Linked DNA regions of Longimicrobium sp.. Each later gene encodes a partner of the first gene's protein in a complex. Links are inferred from orthologs where the notes say so. Each region holds a gene or a part of one and is shown on either strand. Other genes may lie near its edges.

Evidence for each region.
Region 2: rny (region 1) and VIB55_RS04755 share a complex: the UniProt entries of both Bacillus subtilis proteins name them as parts of the possible RNA degradosome complex. The link is inferred for Longimicrobium sp. from one-to-one orthologs.

What each region holds. Positions count from the first base shown.
Region 1 is NZ_DATBNB010000315.1:8,714-12,340, reverse strand. The notes cover bases 1-2,879. They hold rny (ribonuclease Y), read left to right. Parts: upstream 1-592; coding sequence 593-2,167; downstream 2,168-2,879. Other genes in these bases: VIB55_RS08605 (MmcQ/YjbR family DNA-binding protein), read right to left, coding at 1-334. In the rest of the region: VIB55_RS08595 (TIGR00282 family metallophosphoesterase), read left to right, coding at 3,002-3,627. UniProt on the Bacillus subtilis protein: Endoribonuclease that initiates mRNA decay. Initiates the decay of all SAM-dependent riboswitches, such as yitJ riboswitch. Involved in processing of the gapA operon mRNA, it cleaves between cggR and gapA.
Region 2 is NZ_DATBNB010000173.1:651-3,724, reverse strand. What follows is about bases 186-3,074. They hold VIB55_RS04755 (ATP-dependent 6-phosphofructokinase), read right to left. Parts: upstream 2,239-3,074; coding sequence 1,132-2,238; downstream 186-1,131. Other genes in these bases: VIB55_RS04745 (plastocyanin/azurin family copper-binding protein), read right to left, coding at 2,773-3,074; VIB55_RS04750 (metal-sulfur cluster assembly factor), read left to right, coding at 2,394-2,690; VIB55_RS04760 (sensor domain-containing diguanylate cyclase), read right to left, coding at 186-848. Also shown: more of VIB55_RS04760, read right to left, coding at 1-185. UniProt on the Bacillus subtilis protein: Catalyzes the phosphorylation of D-fructose 6-phosphate to fructose 1,6-bisphosphate by ATP, the first committing step of glycolysis.

The sequences.
Region 1 (3,627 bases):
GCTTCTTGGGGGCAATCATGCAGTAGGACTGGACGATCTGCTCGCGCAATTCCCCGTCGCCCAGCTCCTCGATCACGATGCCGATCCATCCCTTCACGCCCACGTACGGCGGCACGAAGTACGTATCGGGATCGGACCGGACGAGGAGCTGCTGGATCCCGACCGGCGCGGGGCACCACACCGCCACGCGCCCATCGCGATGATGGTTGTTCGCGAACATCGCGAAGATCTTCTTGCGGACGCGGAAGGTGGGCGTGCCCCAGGCCTCCGGCTCGGTCGTTTCGGGAAGCGCCAGGCAGATGGCGCGCAGGCGGCTCAGGGGATCGGTGCTCATGGGCGGGTGCTCTCCAGTCGTGGCGGAACGCGGAAGTCACCGCGCAGCGCAGGGTAGGCGGATGGGGTTCCGGGCGCAACCGGGCGCGCACTTGCCCGCGAGCCTGCCTTCATCGTATGTTTTTCCGTTGCGGGCCCACCTGGACGCACATCCTGAGCGGGGCTCAGTCCAAACGGTGGCGGGACGCGGTTCGAGTTCAGCCACCGTTCTTATTTGCACCGGCCGCGGGCACGCCCGCGCTGAGATAAAGACCCACCGATGGAAATTCTGCTGATCGTCCTTGGGGCGGTCGTGGGCGCCGCCGCCGGCTTTTTCGGCGGCCAGTCCGTGATCCAGTCGCGCCTGCGCGCATCCCGCGCCACCGCCGAAGACGAGGCCGCCCGCATTCGCGCCACCGCCAAGCAGGAGGCGGAGCAGGAGGCCGACCGCCTGCGCACGGCCGAGGTGCTCAAGGGGCGCGAAGAAGCGTTGCGCAGCCGCGAGGCGTGGGAGCGCGAAGAGGCCAAGCGCCGCGACGAGATGGACCGGCTGGAGCGCCGGCTGCAGGAGCGTGGCGAAATGCTGGACCGCAAGCTCCACCAGCTGGAGGAAAAGGTCGAGGCGCAGGACCGCCGCGCGCAGGCCCTGGCCCAGCGCGAAAAGCAGGTGGAGGTCGATGCGCAGTCGGTGCACGGCCGCCTGGCCGAGGTGCAGCACCGCCTGGAATCGCTCGCCGGCCTCTCGGCCGACGAGGCGCGCCGCACGCTGATGCACGACCTGGAAGAAGAGGCCCGGGCCAGCGCCGCGCAGCGCATCCGTGAGATCAAGGAAGAGGCCCGCCGCGACGCCGACCGCGAGGCCAAGAAGATCATCTCCCTCGCCATCCAGCGCATCGCCGCCGACCACACCGCCGAGACCACCGTCTCCGTCGTGGCGTTGCCGTCCGACGAGATGAAGGGGCGCATCATCGGCCGAGAGGGGCGCAACATCCGCGCGTTCGAGCAGGCCACGGGCATCGACGTCATCATCGACGACACGCCCGAGGCGGTGGTGCTTTCGGGCTTCGACCCCATCCGCCGCGAAACCGCCCGCATCGCCCTGGAAAAGCTGGTGGGCGACGGGCGCATCCACCCGGGCCGCATCGACGACGTCGTCGCCAAGGCGCGCCTGGAGGTGGAGAAGGGAATGCGCGAGGCGGCCGAAGAGATCATGTACGAGCTGGGGATCCACGGCGTGCACCCCGAGATCGTCAAGGTGCTGGGCCGCCTGAAGTTCCGCACCTCGTACGGGCAGAACCAGCTGCTGCACGCCAAGGAAGTGGCGCTCCTGGCCGGAAACATGGCCTCGGAGATGGGCTTCGACGCCACGATGGCCAAGCGGATGGGGCTGCTTCACGACGTGGGCAAGGGAATGACGCACGACCACGAGGGCACCCACGTGGAGCTGGGCTACAACCTGTGCAAGAAGTACGGCGAGCCGCCGCAGGTGCTGAACGCCATCAAGGCGCACCATGACGAGGAGCCGCACCTGTTTCCCGAGTCGTTCCTGGTCACCGCGGGCGACGCCATCAGCGGCTCGCGCCCGGGCGCCCGCCGCGAGATGTTCGAAACGTACGTCAAGCGGCTGGAAAAGCTGGAGGAGATCGCCACGTCGTTCCCCGGGGTGGAGCGCTGCTTCGCGATCCAGGCCGGCCGCGAGCTGCGGGTGATGGTGACGCCCGAGGCGGTCTCGGACGAGGAGATGACGCGCCTGAGCGAAGACACGGCGCGCCGCATCGAGGCGGAGCTGCAGTACCCGGGGCAGATCAAGGTGGTGGTGATCCGCGAGACGCGAGCGATCGACTTCGCGCGCTGACGCGCCGGACGATAGATTGCGGCCCGCGGGGCCGGGCGGGGGCACGGTTCGCCGTGCCCCCGCCGCGTTTTGGGAGACGTCCAGGCACTCCGTCATCCTGAGGCCCAGGCGCACCGCACCGGCCCGCGCGCCGACCGTTGCGGGCCGAAGGATCTAGCCGCGGACACGTACAAGCTAGGGCGCGGCAGCGGTCACCGTGGCCGAGGCCGCGGCTGCCGAGGGGCCCTCACCCCGCCGCGCTGACACGCGTGCGACCCTCTCCCACAACAGCGCCACAACAGCGTGGGAGAGGGGGTACACTTCGGGATTTGGGTGCGTCAGGGGAGGAGGGCGCCCGGGCCTCGCTGGGGCGAATGAATTCGCGGCAACGACGGCCCGAAGTCCGCCTTCGCGGACTGCATCCGCGGGGGGACGCACGACGCCCCAGCCAAAGCGCGATTCAGGTCTCCCCCTCCCCTGCGCAGCGGGGGACGGGGGTCGGGTGGAGGGGGCTGCCGCGGCATGCGCAGGCGGCCCGTCGAAAAGCCGACCGAAGTTCTCTCCCTCTCCCGCTTGCGGGAGAGGGGGCCGGGGGGAGAGGGCAGCCAGGGGATTGCGCCGGCCTGACCGAAGCGCACCATGTCCTCGTCGCGAACCGCCGTGGCCTCCGGTCCGGTGACCGCTGCCGCGCCCCGGCTGAGAAGTGTCCCGGGTTAGATCCTTCGGCCCGCGTAGGATGGTGTGCGTGCGAGCACGGCGCGCCTGGGCCTCAGGATGACAGGCCTCGGTGGGTGTGCCAGGAGGGTGCAGGCTAGGGAAGCCTCGGCAGGGCTCTAAAACCAGAACGAAGCACAGGTGAGAATTCTCTTCGTGGCCGACGTCATCGGCTCGCCGGGGCGGCGTACGCTTACGCAACTGGTGCGTCTCGTTCGCAAGGACGTGAACGCCGATCTCGTCGTGGCCAACGGCGAGAACTCCGCGGGCGGCTTCGGCATCACGCCGGAAATCGTCCGCGAGTTCCTGGACGTGGGCGTCGACGTGATCACCACCGGCAACCACGTGTGGGACAAAAAGGAAATCCTGCCCCTGCTCAAGACCGAGCCGCGGCTGCTCCGCCCGCACAACTATCCGCCCGGCAACCCGGGCCGCGGCTCCGTCGTCGTGGAGAGCAACGGCATACGCGTGGCGGTGCTCGACCTGCAGGGGCGCACCTTCATGTCGCCCATCGACGATCCCTTTCGCGCCGCCGACGCGCTGCTGGCGGAATTGATGGGGCAGGCGGACGTGGTCGTAGTGGAGTTCCACGCGGAGGCGACGAGCGAAAAGCAGGCGTTCGCGCGCTACCTGGACGGCCGCGTGGCCGCCGTCGTTGGCACGCACACCCACGTGCAGACCGCCGATGAGCGCATCCTTCCCAAGGGCACGGCCCGCATCACCGACCTGGGGATGACCGGGGGCATGGACGGCATCATCGGGATGAA
Region 2 (3,074 bases), on another replicon or contig:
CGAAGCGCGATGGCCGACGAGTCGGCGAGGGCGCGCAGCAGGGCCAGGTCGTGCGGCTCGTACGGGGCGTCCGTCATGCGGCGGCCTAGGATCAGCAGCCCCGCCTCTTCGTCGCCAAAGTCCAGCGGCGCCACCACAGCCACCTCGGCCGGAACGTGGTCGCGGATCTCCGCGTCCTCGGGGGGAATCACCGGCGGCTGGCCCGGCGCCGCGATGGCCCTCACCACCCGCCCGGGGATGGCGAACGCCACCGATTCTCCCCGCAGAGAGCGCACGGCCCGGCAGGTGTACTGCTCGCCCTCGGTATGGTACAGCGCCGCCCACCAGGCAAAGAACACCTCCCCCACCGAGTCCAGCACCAGCCGCTCGGTCTCCTCCGCGCCCCGGACCACCGAGAGCGTGCGCGCCACCTGCTGCAGGGCGCCCAGGTGAAAGCGAAGCTGATCCAGCTCCAGCGTCTGTGCGGTACGATGCTGCTGCACCGCCCACACGCGCTCCAGGTGCGCGGCGACGGCCTGCACCGCCACGGGTTCGTACATTGCCGTGTGGGCGCCCGCCAGAACCCTTCCCTGCCCTCCGGGCGCGTCGAAGCTCGCCAGCGGCACCAGCCCTTCGGCGTCGTCGCCCAGGGCCAGCGGCACGGGGCGCGTGGGCACTTCCACCCGGGCGGGGCCACCGGTCAGCGCGCGCACGGCATCCACGCACGCCTGCGCCACCTGCGTGGGCGTGCCCAGCAGGGGAACGGCCGCGAATGCCTGCGACACTGCGGGCACCTGCGGCCCCGCGGAATCGCCCGCGTCTTCCGCGGTAGCCCGCAAGCGCGGCGGCGCTTCCATGCGAACGTGCATCGTGAGGAGGGAAAGAGGCCCGGCAGGGCAGACCCGGCGGGGAAAGCCGGAGCGGCTGACTGATACCGGAGCGTGGCGCAGTTACTCTAACAGCCGCACGCGCCGACAGACAAGGGCAGATAGCGAAAACGGGGCCGCACGCGCGCTTGCGGCCCATTCCGAGCGGAGGCTGCCGGAACTCCTTGCGGGGTCCGGGTTTCGGGCCGAACCACCACCGACTGCGCACCTCCTCCGGGCCGGAGAGACCCAGCGGGAGATGCCACGGCTGCCGCGAATTGCGAGATCAGTCCCCGAACGAAATCCCGAGCTGGCGCGCGGTCATCACCAGCTCCGAATCTGCCGGCACGCGCTTGATGTCGCGGATGGCGTCGCCCAGCGGAACAGCGCGGATGTAGTTGCCCTGCAGCGCCACCATGGTGCCCAGCTGCCCCTCGCGGATGCAGCGCACCGCCGCCGCGCCAAAGCGGAGCGCAAGACTGCGGTCGTAGGCGATGGGCTCGCCGCCGCGCTGGATGTGGCCCAGCACCATCGAGCGCGTTTCCTTCTCGGTCGCCTCGTGGAGCTGGGCGGCAATGCGGTCGGCGATGCCCCCGTAGCGCCCCGTTTCGTCGGCGTAGCTCGCCTCTCCGTCCCGCGGCCGCGCGCCCTCGGCCACCACCACGATGCTGAAGCGGCGCCGCTGGAGGTCGCGCTCGCGCACCTTGTCAGCGATCTTCGCGATGTCGTAGGGGATCTCGGGGATCAGGATGACGTCGGCGCCGCCCGCCAGGCCGGACTCCAAGGCGATCCACCCCGTGTGCCGCCCCATCAGCTGCACCACCATCACCCGCTGGTGCGCCTCGGCGGTGCTGTGCAGCCGGCCGATGGCGTCCGTGGCCACCTCCACCGCCGACTGGAAGCCGAAGGTGACGTCGGTGGCGCTCAGGTCGTTGTCGATGGTCTTGGGCACGCCGATCACCGGCAGGCCCTTCTGGTGCAGCGCGTGCGCGATGCTCAGCGACCCGTCGCCTCCGATGGCGATCAGCGCGTCGATCTCGCACTCGCGGAACCGCTGCACGATTTCATCCGACCGGTCTACCGTGCCCCACGTACCGTCCGGCTGGCGCACCTCCAGCCCGAACGGGTTGCCGCGGGTGGTGGTGCCCAGGATGGTGCCGCCCAGGTGGGTGATCCCGCGGACGGCCTGGGCCGTCAGCGGAAAGAGCCCCTCCTCGCCGTCGACCTCGCCCTCCAGGATACCCATGTATCCGCGGCGGATGCCGAACACCTCCCACCCCTCGTTCAGGGCGGCCAGGGTAGCCGCGCGGATCACGGCGTTCAGCCCCGGGGCATCCCCGCCACCCGTGTTGATGGCGATCCGGCGGACCTTGGGCTTGCTGCTGTCGGACATGGCTTTCACGGTGCGGAGTCGGCGGCATCCTGGCGCGGGAAAGATACGCCGACGCGGCGGGCGGGCAAGCGCGGGTTGACACACCCGCCACGGGGGGACAGCTTCCGCCGAACGCCGCGTCCGTACGGGCCGGGGCGGATCAGGAGATGAATGGAATGGTCGACGAAAAGGAAGTGCGCAAGGCGCTGCGCAAGGTAAAGGACCCCGAGCTCAAGCTGGACCTGGTGGTGCTGGGGCTGATCTATGACATCAAGATCGACGGCGGCCGCGTGGACGTCACGATGTCGCTCACGTCGCCGGGATGCCCCGTCGCGGGCGAACTGCTGACGAAGGCGCGCGAGGCGGTGGAGTCGGTTCCCGGCGTGGAGCAGGCGGAAGTGGAGCTCACGTTCTCGCCGCCCTGGTCGGCGGACCGCATCAATCCCACGATCCGGGCCGCGCTGGGCCTTTGATCGTCGGAGGGGAGACATGGGAGCCAGAAAAAGGGAGCCGTCCCGAAGGACGGCTCCCTTTTCGTACCGCGGAAACCGGGGTTTACTCGGTAACCGTGATCGTGCCGCGCATGCCCATGCCGGCGTGGGGCATGCAGACGTAGTTGTACGTGCCGGGCGCCCAGTCGGCCGGAACCTCGAAGTTCTGCCCCGCCGTCGTGTAGAGCGGGCTGTCGGCCGGCGGCGTGAAGCCGGCGGGGTTGCCCTGCGCCAGGCTGAACGAAACGTTGTGCGGAGCGGTGCCGTCGGCCATGGTCCAGCGGATGCGGTCGCCGCGCTTGACCGTGATCGCCGCGGGCTCGAACTGTCCGGCAGCGCCGTTCTGGGTGGTCACCATCTTCACGT